3 regions of the Massilia sp. genome follow, and region 3 is predicted to be linked to each of the others. Evidence: predicted binding sites of a transcription regulator. Region 3 holds the regulator's gene; each other region holds the start of a gene.
What was found. The regulator HrcA, encoded in region 3, represses chaperone genes, less so after heat shock. The targets are predictions, from matches to a motif close to TTAGCACTCNNNNNNNNNGAGTGCTAA.
Positions count from the first base shown of each region.

Region 1: a site for HrcA is predicted at 4,752-4,778, ahead of groES (co-chaperone GroES). Genes of this name have one in related genera too.
Region 2: a site for HrcA is predicted at 3,345-3,371, ahead of rpoH (RNA polymerase sigma factor RpoH). Genes of this name have one in related genera too.

Region 1 covers NZ_JBKBOV010000026.1:21,725-28,297, reverse strand. Annotated here, with positions in the region: gene ACK4S9_RS14680 (hypothetical protein) at 1-346, opposite strand, end outside; gene ACK4S9_RS14675 (DUF1330 domain-containing protein) at 528-848, shown strand; gene ACK4S9_RS14670 (LysR family transcriptional regulator) at 894-1,793, opposite strand; gene ACK4S9_RS14665 (hypothetical protein) at 1,867-2,127, shown strand; gene ACK4S9_RS14660 (hypothetical protein) at 2,137-2,550, opposite strand; gene groL (chaperonin GroEL) at 2,674-4,320, opposite strand; gene groES (co-chaperone GroES) at 4,373-4,663, opposite strand; gene ACK4S9_RS14645 (hypothetical protein) at 5,039-5,299, shown strand; gene ACK4S9_RS14640 (cell division protein ZapA) at 5,296-5,607, shown strand; RNA gene ssrS (6S RNA) at 5,664-5,844, shown strand; gene ACK4S9_RS14630 (EVE domain-containing protein) at 5,908-6,378, shown strand; gene ACK4S9_RS14625 (sulfite exporter TauE/SafE family protein) at 6,378-6,573, shown strand, end outside.
Region 2 covers NZ_JBKBOV010000001.1:98,199-104,771, reverse strand. Annotated here, with positions in the region: gene ACK4S9_RS00450 (exopolysaccharide biosynthesis protein) at 1-46, opposite strand, end outside; gene ACK4S9_RS00445 (VOC family protein) at 184-663, opposite strand; gene yghU (glutathione-dependent disulfide-bond oxidoreductase) at 768-1,604, opposite strand; gene ACK4S9_RS00435 (GNAT family N-acetyltransferase) at 1,702-2,136, shown strand; gene rpoH (RNA polymerase sigma factor RpoH) at 2,331-3,221, opposite strand; gene ftsX (permease-like cell division protein FtsX) at 3,691-4,605, opposite strand; gene ACK4S9_RS00420 (cell division ATP-binding protein FtsE) at 4,602-5,264, opposite strand; gene ftsY (signal recognition particle-docking protein FtsY) at 5,289-6,446, opposite strand.
Region 3 covers NZ_JBKBOV010000004.1:30,946-37,518, reverse strand. Annotated here, with positions in the region: gene dapB (4-hydroxy-tetrahydrodipicolinate reductase) at 1-679, opposite strand, end outside; gene ACK4S9_RS03555 (outer membrane protein assembly factor BamE) at 676-1,287, opposite strand; gene fur (ferric iron uptake transcriptional regulator) at 1,366-1,794, shown strand; gene hrcA (heat-inducible transcriptional repressor HrcA) at 1,901-2,917, opposite strand; gene ACK4S9_RS03540 (HAD family hydrolase) at 2,956-3,666, opposite strand; gene ACK4S9_RS03535 (hypothetical protein) at 3,911-4,501, shown strand; gene ACK4S9_RS03530 (hypothetical protein) at 4,531-5,181, shown strand; gene ACK4S9_RS03525 (hypothetical protein) at 5,364-5,537, opposite strand; gene rsmA (16S rRNA (adenine(1518)-N(6)/adenine(1519)-N(6))-dimethyltransferase RsmA) at 5,764-6,534, opposite strand; gene pdxA (4-hydroxythreonine-4-phosphate dehydrogenase PdxA) at 6,558-6,573, opposite strand, start outside.

The sequences.
Region 1 (6,573 bases), on a different contig from region 3:
TCTCGCGGCGGCGCACGTCGTTCGCGCGGTTCTCCACGAAGCTGAGCTGGTAGTACTTCTTGCCGTTGATCTCGCGCGGGGCCGGGTCGTCCTCGATCACCGCCCCGTGCGCCTTGCCCTTCGAACGCTTTTCGATCTGCACGGACCAGGTCTTCAGTTCCGGCACGGCGAGCAGGGCTTCCATGGCCTGTTCCCGGGTGCGCGCCGGCGCTTCCTTGACGGCAGCCGCCGGCGCGGGCTTGGGCTCCTCGCGCTCGGCACGCTTGCAGCCGGCGCCGGCCAGCGCAAGGGCGAGGGCGGCGGCCAGCAGGGGCAGGGAAGGACGGAATGCGGTGCGGATCGACATGGGGTGCCTCGTAGTGTGAACGGCAAGTCTACACCCCGCATGTTCCAGCAGCAACGGTCCAAGGGCACAGGGCAACAAGGAAGAATCACAGGAACTGCGGAGCGTATTACCTCGCAGGTAATCGCCAGGCGCCACGGCGGGGCGGATAGTGCAATCCACCCAACCCTTACAGGAGAAGAACATGAGTGCATATGCCGTCGGTCTGCTGAAGGACGTGGTGTTTGGACCGGATATCGTCGCTTACCTCGAACGGATCGACGCCACGATGAAGCCGTATCGCGGCCGCTTCCTGCTGCATGGCCAAGGGCCCGAGGTCCTGGAAGGCAGCCTGCCTGTGGACGTGGTGGTGATCGAGTTTCCCGATATCGAACATGCCCGCCGATGGTATGGCTCGCCTGCCTACCAGGAGATCCTGCCGCTGCGTACGAGGAACGCGGCGAGCGTCGTGTTCCTGGTCGACGGATTGCCGGAGCGGCATCTGGCAACCGACATCCTGCGATAAGGAAGCGTCGGCCGCGCCGACGGGAAGTCGCTGCGCGTGCCCGCTTCAGGATGCAGGCAAGGCGATGGCCGTGCGCAGGAAATCGAACATGGCCTTCATCCGTGCCAGGTAGCGGGTGTCGGGATGGGCCAGCAGCCACAGGCCGATATCCAGCTCCGGCAGCGGCCCGTCCAGCATGGTGACCTGCGGATGATCGCGCATCACCGCCAGCGGAACGACGCCGACGCCCAAGCCGTTGACGACGGCGCCGGCAACCGCCAGCAGGTTGCCGACCTTGTGGCGCGGCAGGGCCTGGGGATGGCGCGCGCGGCGCCAGTGCTGGGACGGATGGTCGGGCAGGCTGTCGTCCAGCGCGATCCAGTCCATCTCGCTGTAGTGCCTGCCTTGCGGCTGCCCCGCGAGGTAGCCGGCGCCGCCATACACGGCCGACCGCAGCGTGCCCAGCCGGATGCCGACCAGGTGCTCGGGCGGCGCATTGGTGGCGCGGATGGCGATGTCGGCCTCACGCTGGCTCAGGTTGACGAGCACGTTGGTGCTGGCCAGTTCGAGCCGGATGTCCGGGTAGCGCTCGGCAAAGCGCGCCAGCACCGGCAGCAGCACGGTATGCAGGAGCGTGTCGGTCAGGGTGATGCGCAGCACGCCGGAGGGCGCCGTGGCCTGGTGGAAGGCCGCTTCACGCGCCTCCTCGAGCTGGGTCTCGATCCGCTCCGCATGGCTTGCCAGCACGCGCCCGAGTTCCGTCGCCGTATAGCCTTGCCGGCCGCGGTCGAACAGCAGCTCGCCGACATCCGCCTCGATGCGCTTGATGGCGCGGAACACGGTGGACGCATCGACCTTCAGCCGCTCGGCGGCGCCGGCCAGGGTGCGGCCGCGGTGCAGGGCCAGGATGGTTTCCAGGTCCTGAAGGCCGAGCTTCGATTGCAATTTTGCATACGATGGTTTCATGAGCGCCTATTTTATAGGCATTCTTGCAGCGATACAGTGGAAGCTCCTCAACCCACTTCGCAAGGAAGCCATCATGGACCACACTCTCCGCTCACTCGTCCTGCTGCTGCGCCTGTCGATCGGTGCGCTCGCGCTCACGCTCGCCATGCTGACCGCGGCCGCGCTCGGCGTGCCCGCCTTTGCTGCGGATCTGGTCGCGCAAGGCATGCCGGTGCCCTTGGGCTGGCCAGCCGTGCTGCTTGAATGCGCGCTCGCGCTGGCCGCATTCTTCCTGCACCGTCCCGCCCCGGACGTGGTGGCGCCGGCAAGAGCGCGGGCGGCCGCGGCGCGCTAAGCGATGTGCTCAGGGGGCGAGGGTCAAGCCATTGTCCTCGCACCATGCGCGCATCGCGTCCAGCGTGCGCTGCTCGCGGAATGCATGCCACCGGTCGCGCAGGCCGCGCTTGTCCACCAATGCGGAAAAGCGCCCATAGGCGCCCGTGCGCCTGAATAGTTGCCGGACCTCGTCTTCGTCCGAGGGCATGTGGCGCTGGACAAAATCGATGACCAGGGTCCGGCCCAGCTCCAGCGTGCGCTGGCCCGGCACCGGGATGTAATGGCCTTCTTCACCGATATCTTCGGGAAGCGGCTCCAGCTCGCCGACCAGGTCCGAGCGAATATGGACCTGACCCGTTTCCAGGCTCACCCATGCCTCGCTGCCCGGATCGTCCGCCAGGATCATCGCGTTTTCGAGATCAAAAGCGTCCACGGTCGCCATACCTGTCTCCGATAAAAAAGATAACAGCAGAGCTCGTGTCCGAATGTCAGACCTGACCCCGCCAAAGTAAAAAAGCCTGCAAGGCGCGAACCCTGCAGGCTTTCTGGCTGGTGGGCCGGATGATTACATCATGCCGTCCATGCCGCCCATGCCACCCATGCCGCCCATGCCGCCCATGCCGCCGGCCGGCTTGTCTTCGACGACTTCCGAGACCATGCAGTCGGTGGTCAGCATCAGGCCGGCGATCGACGCTGCGTTCTGCAGTGCCGAGCGGGTGACCTTGGCCGGATCCAGCACGCCCATTTCGACCATGTCGCCGTAGGTGCCGTTGGCGGCGTTGTAGCCGTAGTTGCCGGTGCCGGCGATGACTGCGGCGACCACGACCGACGGCTCGTCGCCGGCGTTCTGGACGATCATGCGCAGCGGCTCTTCCATGGCGCGCAGGACGATCTTGATGCCTGCGTCCTGGTCAGGGTTGTCGCCCTTGATGTCGATGTTCGAACGTGCGCGCAGCAGGGCCACGCCGCCGCCCGGGACGATGCCTTCTTCCACGGCAGCGCGGGTAGCGTGCAGCGCGTCTTCCACGCGTGCCTTCTTCTCTTTCATCTCGACTTCGGTGGCTGCACCGACGCGGATCACGGCAACGCCGCCGGCCAGCTTGGCCACGCGCTCCTGCAGCTTTTCGCGGTCGTAGTCCGAGGTCGCTTCTTCGATCTGGACGCGGACCATCTTGACGCGCGCTTCGATCGCTTCGGCGGCGCCGGCGCCGTCGATGATGATGGTGTTTTCCTTGCCCACTTCGACGCGCTTGGCCTGGCCCAGTTCCTGCAGGGTGACCTTTTCCAGGGTCAGGCCGACTTCTTCGGCGATCACCTGGCCGCCGGTCAGGATGGCGATGTCTTCCAGCATGGCCTTGCGGCGGTCGCCGAAGCCAGGCGCCTTGACGGCGACGGTCTTCAGGATGCCACGGATGTTGTTGACCACCAGGGTCGCCAGCGCTTCGCCTTCGATGTCTTCGGCGACGATCACCAGCGGACGGCCGGCTTTCGCAACTTGCTCCAGCACCGGCAGCAGGTCACGGATGTTCGAGATCTTCTTGTCGCACAGCAGGATGAACGGGTTCTCGTGAACGGCAACCTGCTTGTCCGGGTTGTTGATGAAGTACGGCGACAGGTAGCCGCGGTCGAACTGCATGCCTTCCACGATGTCCAGCTCGTCGTTCAGCGACTTGCCGTCTTCGACGGTGATGACGCCTTCCTTGCCGACTTTTTCCATTGCCTCGGCAATGCGCTCGCCGATCGAGGTTTCCGAGTTGGCCGAGATGGCGCCGACTTGTGCGATCTCTTTCGAGGTGGTGGTCGGCTTGGCGATCTTCTTCAGTTCTTCGACGGTGGCGGCGACGGCCTTGTCGATGCCGCGCTTCAGGTCCATCGGGTTCATGCCGGCGGCAACGAACTTCATGCCTTCGCGGACGATGGCTTGCGCCAGCACGGTCGCGGTGGTGGTGCCGTCACCGGCGTTGTCGCTGGTCTTCGACGCGACTTCCTTGACCATCTGCGCGCCCATGTTCTGCAGCTTGTCCTTCAGTTCGATCTCTTTCGCGACCGAGACGCCGTCCTTGGTGACGGTCGGGGCGCCGAACGAGCGCTCCAGCACCACGTTGCGGCCTTTCGGGCCCAGGGTGACCTTGACTGCGTTGGCGAGGATGTTGACGCCTTCAACCATCTTGGCGCGCGCTGCGTCGCCGAAAATTACTTCTTTAGCTGCCATTTCTTGTTCTCCGAATGAATTCGTGAATGTGTATTACAGGAGGAATGCGGAATTACAGGGCCACGACGGCCATGATGTCTTCTTCGCGCATGACCAGCAGTTCCTGGCCATCGACCTTGACGGCCTGGCCCGAGTACTTGCCGAACAGGACGCGGTCACCGACCTTCACTTCCAGCGGACGAACCTGGCCATTCTCCTGCACCTTGCCGTTGCCGACAGCCAGGATCTCGCCCTGGTCCGGCTTCTCGGCGGCCGCATCGGGGATGATCAGGCCGGATGCAGTCTTGGTCTCCTGGTCGAGACGCTTCACGATTACGCGATCGTGCAGAGGACGAAGGTTCATGCAAAACTCCTTATTTTTCAGTGGTTTGACTAGCTGTTCAAAGCCGCCGTACGGTGGCGGCGGCTGGGAAAATGGGTGCTTCCGTTTGTTAGCACTCTAGACCGACGAGTGCTAACACCATGTGATTATAGGGACGATAACACCCCATTTCAAGCGGGAATGTGTGGGACCGAACCGACTTTTTTGCGAAAACACAATCCAATAGATGGGTTGTACACTGTCGGCGGTGGCATCCGAAGCAATGGCCGGGCAGGGTACACCGGATAGCGCCCGGACGCCGCACGGATGCTGCATGCCACGGCCCGACCCGTTCCCCTCTTCGATGGGGGACGCGATTCGGTTGACGGAAAAACCATCTCAGTCCTATAGTGTCGAATGATTTCCGAATTTCAAGACCTCTCCGACAAGATCGACCGGCTCGCCCAGCTGACCCAGTCGCTGCGTGCCGAGAACTACCTGCTGCGCCAGGCCAACCACCTGCTGAGCGCCGAGAACCTCGCGTTCAAGGAGCGGCTGATCGAGGCGCAAGGCCGCGTCGAGGCGCTGCTTGCGCGGTTGCCCGCGCCGGAAGGCGATGCGGACGATGCATCCGATGCCGGCCCTGACGCCGGCCAGCCGAACGAGGCAAGCCAATGATCCATCTCGATTGCACCATCATGGGCCAGTCCTACCGCCTGGCTTGCCGCGAAGGCGAAGAGCGCACCCTGCGCGAAGCGGTCAGCTACCTGGACGGCAAGATGTGCGCGCTGCGCGACTCGGGCAAGGTCAGGGGCACCGACCGCATCGCCGTGATGGCGGCGCTGAGCGTGGCGGCCGAATTCCTGTCGGTCAAATCGCCCCAGGGCCCGCTGTCCGACATGTCGATCCTGGAAGTCAAGCAAAAGCTCGAGGCGATGCACAGCGTCCTCGACCAGGCCCTGTCGGCGCAGGAAAATCTGTCCTGAATGCGGGATTGAATCCGGATTCGGTTGACATGCTCGGCCAACGGAGTAAACTGCGCTCTACCCTGCGGTGTTCGAGATTTGTCATATATTCCTTGAACCATTCTTTCGCATAGGTTGTGGGACATGCTTGGTGGGCGCGAGCGTCACTAGTCTGACGAACCCGAAATTGAGCTGACTGCGACCACCTTGAGCCTTTTGGTTCGGGATGCCGGCAATAACGACACAGGCGGGGCTACACACACGAGCGGTTGCGCACTTCGGTACGCAGCCGCTTTTTTTTGCGGTTTTGAAGGGAATGCGATGCGCTATTGGTTGATGAAATCTGAGCCGGACGAAGTCAGTTTCGACGACGTGCTGGCCGCGCCGGAGCACACCGTGTCGTGGTACGGCGTGCGCAACTACCAGGCGCGCAACTTCATGCGCGACGCCATGTCGGCCGGCGACGGCGTCCTGTTCTACCACTCCAGCTGCGCGGTGCCCGGCGTGGCCGGCATCGCCGAGGTGGCGAGCGGTCCGTATCCGGATGCCTCGCAATTCGATGCATCCTCTCCCTACCACGACCCCAAGGCCACCCAGGAAAATCCGCGCTGGATCTCGGTCGACGTGCGCGCGGTGGAATCGGGGCGCTACCTTTCCTTGAGCGAGCTGCGCACCATCCCGGCGTTGGAAGACATGGTGCTGCTGCAGAAGGGCAGCCGGCTGTCGGTGTCGCCGGTGACGGCGGCGCAGTGGAACACCATCGTGAAGCTGGTGCGTGAAGGGAAGCGCTGATGGACCTCACCCTGATCCTGGCGCTGCTGGCGATGGGCACCTTCGGCGGCTTCGCGGCCGGGCTGCTCGGCATCGGCGGCGGCATGGTGCTGGTGCCTTTCATCACGATGATCTTCACCGCGCGCGGCATCGATCCCGAGCTGACCATCCACATGGCGATCGCCACCTCGCTCGCCACCATCCTGTTTACCTCGC
Region 2 (6,573 bases), on a different contig from region 3:
CGCGCAGCTTCTTGAAGATCGGTTCACCTTGCATGGCTTCTTTCATCGTGCTTCTCTTGGTTCTTGGATGGACGGCGGTACGCCGCCGTCAGGCAGCAAGGCGAGAGTATAGTGCAGGACTTCGTGCTTCCGCGGCTTGAATGGTAACAAGTGTGCGCAACCGACAGGCCATGCCGCCCCGGTTCAGCCGCGCCGTGCCGCTTCGATCGCCGCCACGTCGATCTTTCCCATCGTCATCATCGCCTCGAATACGCGTTTTGCCACGGCCGGATCGGGGTCGGCGATGCCTTCGCTGAGTACGCGCGGCGTGATCTGCCAGGACAGGCCCCACTTGTCCTTGCACCAGCCGCACGCGCTTTCCTGGCCGCCGTTGCCGACGATCGCATTCCAGAGACGGTCGGTTTCCTGCTGGTCCTCGGTTGCGATCTGGAAAGAGAATGCTTCGGTGTGCGAAAAGGCGGGGCCGCCGTTCAGGCCGATGCAGGGAATCCCGGCCACGGTGAAGGCAACGGTCAGCACGTCGCCCTGCTTGCCGGCTGGATAATCACTCGGTGCGCGGAAGACCTCGCCCAGCGCGCTGTCGGGGAAGGTCGCCGCATAGAATTGCGCCGCTTCCAGCGCCGTCCCGTTGAACCAGAGGCAAATCGTGTTCTTGCTGACCATGGCATGTCTCCCATCGTTGGCACATCGTTCGGAATGTCGTCGCGCGCCAGCATAACGCAATCGCGCGCGCCTTCCTCGCTTGCCAGGGACTCCCTTATCGAAGATCAGTCCAGGTCCGACGCGTCGTGCCGCTCGGGAACCTGTTCGCCGGGATTGCCGCGCACGCGGTTGACCTTGCGGCCGCGCACGACGGCCGGGCGCGCCGCGATCTCGTCGGCCCAGCGGCGCACGTGCCGGTACTCGTGCACCGAGAGGAATTCGCCGGCGTCGTACAGCTCGCCGCGCACCATGCCGCCGTACCAGGGCCAGATCGCCATGTCGGCGATGGTGTACTCGTTGCCGGCCACATACTGTTGCTCGGCCAGTTGGCGTTCGAGCACGTCGAGCTGGCGCTTGGTTTCCATCGCATAGCGGTCGATCGGATACTGCAGTTTTTCCGGCGCGTAGGCATAGAAGTGGCCGAAGCCGCCGCCCACGAAGGGCGCCGAACCCATCTGCCAGAACAGCCAGTTCATGGTCTCGGCGCGCGCCGCGCCGCTGGCCGGTAGAAAGGCGCCGAATTTCTCGGCCAGGTAGACCAGGATCGAGCCGGACTCGAACACGCGCACCGGTTCTTTTCCGCTGCGGTCGAGCAGGGCCGGGATCTTGGAATTCGGGTTGATCTCGACGAAGCCGCTCGAGAACTGGGCGCCTTCGTTGATCTTGATGAGCCAGGCGTCGTACTCGGCGCCGGCGTGGCCGAGGGCCAGCAGCTCTTCCAGCATGATGGTCACCTTGACGCCGTTGGGCGTGGCCAGCGAGTACAGCTGCAGCGGGTGCTTGCCGACCGGAAGCGCGGCCTCGTGGGTCGGGCCGGCGACCGGACGGTTGATGTTGGCGAAGGTGCCGCCGCTGGAGGCGGGCGGGGTCCAGACTGTGGGCGGGACATACTGGTCGGTCATCGGGAACTCCATTGGTATCTGGTGAAAACGCATTCTAGCTGGCGGCCCGGGCGGCAGGTATACTCGACGCCACCACAGGAACCGGCTTGGAAAGGAGATGGCAGCGGTGATCCGGCAGATGGACAAGGATGACATGGACCAGGTGCTGGACATCTGGCTGCGCGCATCGATCGAGGCGCATGCTTTCATCGGCGAACAATTCTGGCGCGCGCGGCTGGGCGACATGCGCAGCGTGTACCTGCCCGCCGCCACCTCCTGCGTGTTCGAGCGCGAGGGTGCGCCGGCCGGCTTCTACAGTGTGTACGGCGACGCCCTGGCCGCGCTGTTCGTGCATCCGGACATCCAGGGCGCGGGCATCGGAAGCCTGCTCCTCGCGCATGCCAAGACCGGCCGCCACCGGCTCGACCTCACCGTGTACTCGGCCAACCACGCCGCGCGCCGCTTCTATGAAAGGCATGGCTTCGTCGCGTTCGACGAACGGCCGGATGCGCACACGGGGCATCCGGAAATCCTGATGCGCTGGCTGGCCTAGCCGGCCCTGCAAAGAGGCCGAATGCAAAGCTGTAAAACGGGGGGCATAAAACGGGGACAGGTCTGACATTTGGACACGAGCTCGAGCGTACTTCCTTACTGTATTGCTCAGTCCGTGTCCGAATGTCAGACCTGACCCCGACTTGAAAAAAGAAAACCCCGCCGGGGCGGGGTTTTGGTTGGGGCGGGCAGGACTCAGATGTAAGCCGCCAGCGCGCCTTTCATCTTCTTCAGCGCAGCCGATTCGATCTGGCGGATACGTTCGGCCGACACGCCGAACTCTTCGGCCAGCGTGTGCAGCGTGGCGCCAGAACCGTCGTCGTTGGCCAGCCAGCGCGCTTCGACGATGCGGCGCGAACGCGGGTCCAGCTTCGACAGGGCGGTTTCCAGGCCTTCCGACTGCAGGCGGTCGTGTTGCTCGGCCTCCAGCACGCGGGTCGGCTCCTGCTGCTCCGACGACAGGTAGGCGATCGGGGCGAACTTGTCGTCTTCGTCGTCGGTCGGCGATTCGAGGGCGATGTCGCGGCCCGACAGGCGGGTTTCCATCTCGATCACTTCTTCGCGCTTGACGTCGAGCATCTTCGCCAGCTCGTCGACCTGGCTCGGGGTCATGGTGTCCAGGCCCTGCTTGTTGCTGCGCAGGTTGAAGAACAGCTTGCGTTGGGCCTTGGTCGTCGCGACTTTCACCAGGCGCCAGTTCTTCAGGATGTATTCGTGCATCTCGGCCTTGATCCAGTGCATCGCGTACGAGACGAGACGCACGCCCTGGTTCGGGTCGAAGCGCTTGACGGCCTTCATCAGGCCGATATTGCCTTCCTGGATCAGGTCGGCGTGCGGCAGGCCGTAGCCGAGGTAGCCACGTGCGATGGACACCACCAGGCGCAGGTGGGAGAGCACCAGCTTTTGCGCCGCGTCCAGATCATTCTTTTCCCGCAGCGACTTTGCCAGCGACACCTCTTCCTCGTGGGTGAGCATCGGCAGGCGGTTGACGGCCGAAATGTAGGCGTCGATATTGCCCAGATTGCCGGTGAAACCCAGTCCCAGAGCACGACTGCTGGCCGGAACCAATGCGGATTGTGCGGACATTTTCAATTTCCTCGTAGTAGACTTACTGCATCCCAATGTGCCACGGGCCCATGCCGCGTAACACCAGCGTTACTGCTTGTTACTTGGATGCCTTCCTTGATTTCGCTGTATTCGAGACATATATTAGCACTCTCCATGTGTGAGTGCTAGGCAGGCCATCGATTTATCGAAATCGATTAAGTTTGGCTAAAGTATTGCCCTTGGGAATCAAAATCGCGCCGTTTCAACTGTAGAGCAGGCGACCTGAATTCTGTTGATTCAGCTCAAAAGTGAGCAAAATACTGCTGGAAAACGTGTTAGAGACAGGTTAAAGGCCCGGGAAGCGGCCATCTGTTGGATGGCGCACATTCGTCAAATCCGTCCTGTAGGAATAGCGCTCGTGTCGACGTAGGGTGGGACGGCCAAGCCGTCTCGAGAGACCGGCAAGGCTGGACGCGCGCCGGTCCGGCAGGCGCGTCCAGGTCCCCGTTTAGCGGACGCGCGCCAGGTGGCGCTGCACCGACAGCATGGCGCCGATCAAGCCGAGGCCCGCGCTGATCCCCAGCACCCCGGCGCTCTCCAGCGCGCCGAGCGGCAGCAGCTGGAATTCCGAGCCATACAAGCGTGCAAAATTCGCAATCGCGCCGTTCAGCGGATGCAGGGCCAGCGCCACCGCGCCGAGCGCCACCGCGCCCGCGCACAGGCCGAGCAGGGCGCCGGTGTAATAGAAGGGGCGGTGGATGAAGTTGTCCGTGGCGCCCAGCAGCTTCGACACGGTGATTTCTTCTTTCTGGGTCAGCACCTGCAGGCGGATGGTGTTGAACACCACCGCAATGACGACGATGCCGAGCGTGATCGCCAGCAGCAGCAGGGCCAGGCGCAGGATCGCCAGCATGGCGGCCAGGCGCTTGACCCAGGCCGAATCGACCTGCACCACGTCCACGCCGGGCAAGGCGCGCAATTGTTCGGTGATCGCGTCGACCTGGCTTGCTGCGCTGCTGCCGTCCAGGCGCATCTTGAAGCTGTCCGGCAGCGGATTTTCGCCCAGCGTGTCGATCACGTCGCCCAGGCCGCTGCCGGCCTTCATCGCGGCCAGCGCTTGCTCGCGTGGAACGAAGTCGATGTCGGCCTTGCCGCCGCCGGCCGCGATCGCCCTGATGCGCGGCTGCAGGGCGGCCACTTCCTCGCGCGTCGCCTCGAGCTTCATGAAAACGCTGATCTCGGGGTCGACCGAGAGCTGCTCGGACAGCGGACGCACGTTGTCGAGCAGGGTGATGCCGGTGAACGGCAGCATCAGCGCGAAGGCGACGACCAGCACGTTGAACAGGAAGCTGCCCGGTCCCTTGCGCACGGTGGACAGGGCCGCGCCGAGGGCGAAGCGGTGCTGGCGTACCCAGGGGCTCATGCGGACTCTCCCACCAGTTGGCCATGTTCGAGACGGATCACGCGCGCCGCCGCGCTGTCGAGCACCTGCTCGTCGTGAGTCGAGATCACGCAGGTCACGCCGACGGCGTTGAAGGCGCGCAGCGCATCGAGCACCTTGTCGGCGGCCACGCGGTCGAGGTTGGCGGTCGGCTCGTCCGCCAGGATGATCTGCGGCCGGTTGACGATGGCGCGCGCCACCGCCACGCGCTGCTGTTCGCCGCCGGACAGGGCCAGGGGCATCGCCTTGGCGCGCTCCAGCAGGCCCACCTTGTCGAGGGCGGCCCTGGCGCGCTGCTCGGCCTGGGCCCTGGGGGCGCCGGTGACGAGCAGGGGCAGCATCACGTTGGCGAGGATGTTGCGGTCGTTGAGCAGGCGCTGTTGCTGGAAGATCAGGCCCAGGTTACGGCGCAGGAAAGGAATGCCGGCCTTCTGGATGCGGCCGATGTCCTGGCCGTTGACGGTGACCACGCCGCTGCTGGGCCGCTCGACGGCGGCCACCATTTTCATGAGGGTCGACTTGCCGGCGCCGGACGGGCCGGCCAGGTAGACCAGTTCGCCCTTGCCGATGTTGAGGGAGACGTCGCGCAGCGCGTAGGCATCCCGGGAGTATTGTTTGGAGACGGACTGGAATTCGATCATCGGGCGGCGTTCCTCGTTCTTCCCTTAGCCCAGCAGCGCTTCGACGAATTCTTCGGCCTTGAACGGCTGCAGGTCGTCCAGTTTTTCGCCCACGCCGATGAAGTACACCGGCACCGGGCGGGTCCGCGCGATCGCGGCCAGCACGCCGCCCTTGGCGGTGCCGTCCAGCTTGGTGATCACCAGGCCGGTCAGCTGCAACGCATCGTCGAAAGCCTTCACCTGGGCCAGCGCGTTCTGGCCGGTGTTGCCGTCGATGACCAGGAGGGTCTCGTGCGGGGCGCCTTCCATGCCCTTGCCGATCACGCGCTTGATCTTCTTGAGTTCTTCCATCAGGTGCAGCTGGGTCGGCAGGCGGCCGGCGGTGTCGACCATGACGACGTCGGTGCCGCGCGCCTTGCCCGACTGGACCGCGTCAAAGGCGACCGCGGCCGGATCGCCCGAGGCCTGCGAGATCACGGTGACGTTGTTGCGCTGGCCCCAGACCATCAGCTGCTCGCGCGCGGCGGCGCGGAAGGTGTCGCCCGCGGCCAGCAGCACCGACTGGTCGAAGCGCTGCATGTGCTTGGCCAGCTTGCCGATGGTGGTGGTCTTGCCGGCGCCGTTCACGCCCGAGATCATCATCACGAGCGGTTCGTGGCGGCCCAGTTCGAGGGGCTTCTGCAGCGGCGTCAAGAGTTCGATCATGAGCTCCTTGAGCGCGGCCTTGACCTGGGCCGCGTCGAGCAGCTTGTCTTCCTTGACCTTGCGGCGCAGGGCGTCCAGCAGGTGCTGGGTGGCGTCCATGCCGGCGTCCGACATCAGGAGCGCGGATTCGAGCTCCTCGTACAGGTCCTCGTCGATGCGGGCGCCGACGAACAGCAGCGACAGGTTGCTCGAGGTCTTGGACAGGCCGGCCTTCAGCCGCGCCATCCAGGACTGCTTCTTTTCGGCCTCGGTGGTGGGGCGTTCCGCGGTTTCGGGGAACAGTGCGCCGATATCGGACGCGGCCGGCACGGGTGCCGGCGCCGCTGTCGGCGCGGCCGTCGGCGCGGCGACGGGGGCGGCCGGCGGGCTGACCGGTGCACTGACAGGCGCATCCAGCGCACCCGGCACGAACATCGGCGCCGCTGCCGGTTCCGGTGCTACCTGTTCCGGTGCCAAGGCCTCGGTTTCAGGCTTCTTTCTCTTGAAGAAACTAAACATATGTGGGGGCGAATCCTGCGCACGATGCCGGCTGGCGCCGGCGATGAAAAAAGTAGCGAATATTTTACCAGAGCAGCAAGACGCTTCCCTGATTGGCAAGTATCGACGCTAGAAGATGCGTGGAAGG
Region 3 (6,573 bases):
CCCCTGTGCCGAGGAACATCACCGTGTGGTCGCCCACCACGTCGCCGCCGCGCACGGTGGCGAAGCCGATGGTCGAGGGATCCCGCTCGCCGGTCACGCCTTCGCGGCCGTAGACCGCGCATTCCTTCAGGTCGCGCCCCAGCGCGCCGGCGATCACCTCGCCCATCCTGAGGGCGGTGCCGCTCGGCGCATCCACCTTGTGGCGGTGGTGCGCTTCGACGATCTCGATGTCGTAGCCTTCGTTGAAGCTTCTGGCCGCCATTTCCAGCAGCTTGAGGGTGACGTTGACGCCCACGCTCATGTTCGGGGCGAACACGATGCCGACCTTTTCGGACGCTAGCCGAATGGCGGCCTTGCCGGCATCGTCGAAGCCGGTGGTGCCGATCACCAGCTGCACGCCGTTGGCCGCGCAGAATTCCACGTGGCGCAGCGTGCCTTCGGGGCGGGTGAAGTCGATCAGCACGTCGGCGTTCTTCAGCGCCGCGGCCAGGTCGCACTGGATGATCACGCCGGTGAGCTGGCCGGCGAAGGCGCCGGCGTCCATGCCGATCGAGGGCGAACCCTGGACGTCGAGCGCGCCCGCCAGTTCGGCGTCCGGCGCTGCCTGGATGGCTTCGACCAGCATGCGGCCCATGCGGCCGCTGGCGCCGGCGACGGCGATTTTCAACGGGGCGCTCATGGCTGGATCACCGGCGCGCCGCCGACCTTGGGCGCTTCCATCGGGCGTGATTCGGACTTGGCCTTGGTGCTCACCTTGGACGGGCCGGCGATGCGGTCGATGTATTCGCGCTCGGTCGGCAGGTTGCCGCCTTCGAAGCGCTCGACCTTGTCGTCCTTGAAGAACACGGTGACGCGGCTGGTGGTCAGCTCGCCGTTGCCGCGCGCGAGGTAGAAGGGGTAGTCCCAGCGGTCCTGGTGGAAGACGTCCTGCAGCAGCGGGGTGCCGAGCAGGAAGCGCACCTGGTCGCGGGTCTGGCCGACCTTGAGCTGCTCCAGCATCTCCTGCGAGACGAAGTTACCTTGCTGGATGTCGGGACGGTAGGGCGAGAACACCCACATGAACTTCTGCAGCTTGGTGGCCTGGACGGTCTGGGCGCCGGCATTGGCGGCGTCCGCCGACTTCTGCGCGTCGACGGCGACAGCCGCCGGATCCGTGTTCACCGGCGGCGCGGGACGCGTCTGGTTGCGCCAGGAGGCGCAGCCGGACAGCATCAGGGTGCATGCGAGGCCGGCCGCGAGCGCTGCCCGGGCAGAATAGCGATGAATGACGGCTTGTTTGACGCGCATAGGTAACCTCAAAACGTTTGAGCGGGAGCTCCAAAACGCTATATCATAAAGCACTCCGCCAAACTACGAGCAACAAACATGAGTAACAACCCTACCGACCTGAAGGCCAGCGGCCTGAAGGCTACGCTGCCACGCCTGAAAATCCTGGAAATCTTCCAGAACAGCTCCGTTCGGCACCTGACGGCGGAAGATGTCTACAAAATCCTCCTTGCCGACAACATGGATGTGGGCCTGGCCACGGTGTACCGCGTGCTGACCCAGTTCGAACAGGCCGGCCTGCTGAACCGCAACCACTTCGAGACCGGCAAGGCCATCTACGAGCTCAACGCCGGTTCGCACCACGACCACCTCGTCTGCCTCGACTGCGGCCACGTGGAAGAATTCTTCGACGAAGAAATCGAAGCGCGCCAGCACAAGATCGCGGTCGAACGCGGCTTCAAGATCGCCGAGCACTCGCTCGCGATCTACGGCAATTGCGTCAAGCCGGCCTGCCCGCACCGCCACTGATTCAGGTAGGGGTGTAAAAAGCGGCCAGGGCAAGGCGCCGAGTCGAAGACAGTACGGGTAGTACGGCGAGACGAGGCAACGCAGCCATGGCCGCTTTTTTACACCCCTACGACTGGCTCAGGGCGTTCGACAGCAGCTTGGCCGTAATGTCCACGATCGGGATCACGCGCTCGTAGGCCATGCGCGTCGGCCCGATCACCCCCAGGGTGCCGACGATGCGCCCATTGACTTCGTAGGGCGCGGTCACCACGCTCATTTCGTCCATCGGCACCAGTTTCGACTCGCCGCCGATGAAGATCTGCACCCCGCCCGCCTTGCTCGACACCTCGAGCAGCTGCATCAGGCCGGTCTTCTGCTCGAACATCTCGAACATCTGGCGCAGTGAGCTCATGTTCGAGGACAAGTCCGATACCGACAGCAGGTTGCGCTCGCCCGCGATCACCATGTCGTCGCCCTCGGACATCGCCTCGCTGCCCGCCTCCACCGCCACCTGCATCAGCCGGCCCATGTCGTCGCGCAACTGGCGCAGTTCGCCGCTCAGGCGCGCGCGCACCTCATCGAAGGTCAGGCCCGCGTAGTTCTGGTTCAGGTAGTTGGCCGACTGCGTCAGCTGGCCCGGCGTGTAATCGACCTCGGTGTGCAAGAGGCGGTTCTGGACGTCGCCGCGCGGATCGACGATGACCAGCAGGATGCGCTTCTCGGACAGGCGCAGGAATTCGATCTGCTGGAACACCGACTCGCGCCGCGGGCTCTGCACCACGCCGGCGAACTGCGACAGCGAAGACAGCATCTGGGCCGCGTTGGCGATGATCTTCTGGGGCTGCTGGCTCGGGAAGCGCATATTCTGGGCGGCGGCGGCCTGCTCGTCGATGTGCTGCACGGTGAGCAGGGTGTCGACGAACAGCCGGTAGCCGCGCGGGGTCGGAATGCGGCCGGCCGAGGTGTGCGGACTGGCGACGTAGCCCATTTCCTCGAGGTCGGCCATGATGTTGCGGATCGTGGCCGGCGACAGGTCGAGGCCGGAAATCTTCGACAGCGCGCGCGAACCGACCGGCTGGCCGTCGGCGATGTAGCGCTCGACGAGGGCTTTGAGCAGGGTCTGGGCGCGGGGTTCGAGTTGCATGCTCTTATTATGCACGCGATAGCGGGCGGGGCGCCAGTTCAGGCGTGCTCGCGCTTGAGCCAGTCCAGCAGGCCGTCCAGGCTGCTCACCTCATGGTCTGGGCGGACCTGGCCGGGCAGGTCGTTGAGCTTGCCGATCCGGTTCATCCACACGGCGCGCAAGCCGGCGCGCTGGGCACCCTGGACGTCCAGCAACAGGTCGTCGCCCACGTACACCGCCTCCTGCGGCGCCACGCCCAGCAGATTGCACGCCTCCAGGAAGATGCGCGGGTCCGGCTTGGCGACGCCGAACGTGGGGGCGGCGACCGAGGCGTCGAAATGGCGCGCCAGGCCGATCGTCTGCAAATCGGCATTGCCATTGGTGACCGAGCCGATCCGCACCCTGCCCTTCAGGCGCAGCAGGCCCGGCAGCACGTCGTCATGGGGAATCACGGCATTGCGGGCGGCGAAGAATTCGGTCATCGCCAGTTCCACCTTGCTCGCATCCTCGCCGGCCTGCTCGAAGGCGGCGATCAGGCCGGCCCGGCGCAGGGCGCCCAGGTCGAGCTGGAATTCCGGCTGGCGCGCCAGCAGCTCGAGCCTGGCCTGGCGCAGCGTCTCGATGGTGAACTGCTGCGCCACCCGCGGCGCATGCTCGCGCAGCCAGGCGAACAGGATCTGCTCGGCCTCCAGGATCACCGGGGCGATCGGCCACAGGGTGTCGTCGAGGTCGAACAATACGGCTTTGGGCCAGGCGCGGCGCTGGATCATGGTGTGCTTGCTTGGAAGATGGATGCCTGGCCCAAGGATAGCGAGCACGCCCGTAGAAAGCAAACGGGCACTGTCCCGTGCTACCCACGGTTACAGCGTGATACAAAGGCAAACCGTCCAGCTGCTTGTTAAATGGACTAAAATGTTGGGCTAATATAATGTGGGCGTACGTCGTCCACCCGCGTGTCCACTGCTCACTTGCACACGCTTTGCACGTTCACCAGTCAGATTTTTTGGAGAAATTATGAAGAGTTCGTACCTGCGTGCCGGTGCTGCGCTGGCATGCGCGCTGGCGCTGTCCGCCTGCGGCGGTGGCGATGGGGACCGGGTTATCAGCGGTTCGTTTTCCGGCGTGACCAGGCCTGGCCTGGTCCTGCAGAACAATGGCGGCTCCGACCTGGTCATCAATCCGACCAACGACGGTTCCGGACGATTCTATTTCCCCGACATGGTGGAAACCGATTCCGACTACAACGTCACGGCCAAGAGTTTCCCGAGCAATGCCGAGACCTGCAAGGTTACCAACGGCAAAGGCAAGGTCGCGATCGACATCAACACCATCTATGTCGAGTGCACGATCCGCCAGCACGAGCTGAAGGGAACGGTGAATGGCCTGACCGGCAACAACCTGGTGCTGGTCAACGGTTCCGACCGCGTCGCGGTCCCCGCCGGCGCCACCTCCTTCACCATGGCCAAGGTCAACGAAGACGCGCCCTACGGCGTCGCCGTCCTGACCCAGCCCGACAACCAGACCTGCACCGTTGCCAACGGCAGCGGCACCGTGGGCCAGGCCGCCATCACCAACGTGACCGTGAACTGCGGCCCGCGTACTTGATCAACACTGAATATCCTGGAGCACGCTTCATGAAGTTTTCCCTGATCCGTCCGGCAAGCATGCTGGCAATGGCGGTGGCCCTGGCATCCTGTGGTGGCGGTGGTGACGACGATAGTTTCACGGTGGGCGGCAGGGTTGCCGGCCTCGTCTATTCGGGCCTGGTACTGACCAATAACGGCGCCTCCGACCTCAACGTGGCGCCGCCGGCAAAGGCGGGCGAAGAGGTCACGTTCAGCTTCCCGAACAAGCTCGAGTACGGCGACACCTATGACGTCCGGGTCAAGACCCAGCCGCTGCACCAGACCTGCGAAATTTATCAGTACGCCCCGAACAGCACCGCCGGCACGGCCGGACAGCTGGCGGTGATCAATGCGCGTTTCGAGTGCTTCATCAATGCCTACGATATCGGCGGGACCGTCACCGGCCTGACCAAGGACAATACCGGCCTGGTGTTGACCAACGGCAGCACGACCGGCAGCACGCTGCTCGTCGCGTCCGAGACCAACACGACCGGCGCGCCCTTCCCTTATACGATGACGGCCAAGGTGCCGTATAACCAGTCGTATGGCGTGACCATCGTGACCCAGCCGAAGGGCGCCGTTTGCACGGTCCAGAATCCGACCGGCGTCATGGGCGATGCGAATGTCACCAACATCAACGTCAACTGCGTGCAGTCCTGAGATATTCGAAAAACTTATGTCGAATATGTGAAAGGAAAATTGGACTTATATGCTGTGATGCAGCATACTAACTCCTGTCTCCTCCAACTCTCCTCAGAAAAGAATTGGATTTCAAGCCCGCTACCCAGCGGGCTTTTTTTTCGCCCGTCCTTTCGCCACAGGGGCAAACGGGGCGCCGGGAATCAGGCCGGACGCTTGGCCGTGACTTTCACCACGGCGACCTGCGAGGCCCCGACCGCGACCTGGGCGTTGTAGGCATCGGCGGCGCGGCTGGTGGCGGCCTGCGCATAGCTGCTGACGCCGGCGAGGACCAGGGTGACGAGGAAGATGGCTTCCATGTGCTTGAGGACGTTCATTGTGTGCTCCCTTCGGTGAGTTGCTTGGCCGCTTCGTGTGTCGTGCGGCTTGTCGATGGGAGCACTTTAGCCAAGGCCTCCCGCGGCTTCCATGGGAGTGCGATGGACTGCAGGAATCGGCGGATGAAGGGACGAAAAACGGGATGCGCTGTCCTTGTGCAGTGCAATGCAGAGCAGCATTCGGTGGCGTTTCGCAGGGCGGCAAGGGCCGCCCCGCGCAGGGAGATCAAAGCAGGTTTGCCAGCGCCACGTACTGCTCCAGGCCCACCGCTTCCGGCCGCGCGCCCGGATCGATGCCGGCCTCGACCAGTTGCGCCTCGGTGAACATGCCCGCCACGCAGTTGCGGATCACCTTGCGGCGCTGCGAGAAGGCCTTGGCGACCACCTTTTCCAGCGTGGCGCCATCCACGTCCAGCTTCTCGCGCTTGGGGATCATGCGCACGATCGCCGAGTCGACCTGGGGCGGCGGGTCGAAGGCGGTCGGCGGGACGATGAACAGCAGGTCCATGTCGTAGCGCCACTGCAGCATCACCGACAGGCGGCTGTAGGCCTTGGTGCCCGGCTCGGCTACCATGCGCTCGACCACTTCCTTCTGCAGCATGAAATGCTGGTCCTCGACCAGCGGCGCGAACTCGGCCAGATGGAACAGCAGCGGGCTCGAGATGTTGTACGGCAGGTTGCCGACGATGCGCAGCTTCTGCCCCGCCAAGCACGGGATCGATCCGAAATCGAACTTCAGCGCGTCGCCCGAGTGCACGGTGAGCTTCTCGCGCGGGTAGGCCTTTTCCAGGCGCGCCACCAGGTCGCGGTCCAGCTCGACGACGTGCATGTGGTCAAGCGACTTGAGCAGCAGCGCGGTCATGGCGGCCAGGCCCGGCCCGATCTCGACCATCGCCTGGCCGCGCTGCGGGCCGATGGCGTCGATGATGTTGTCCAGGACGAGTTTGTCGGTCAGGAAGTTCTGGCCGAAGCGCTTGCGTGCTACGTGTTTGCTCATGGTGTTCCAGTAATGGTGTTCGTTCAGCGGCGGCTCGAT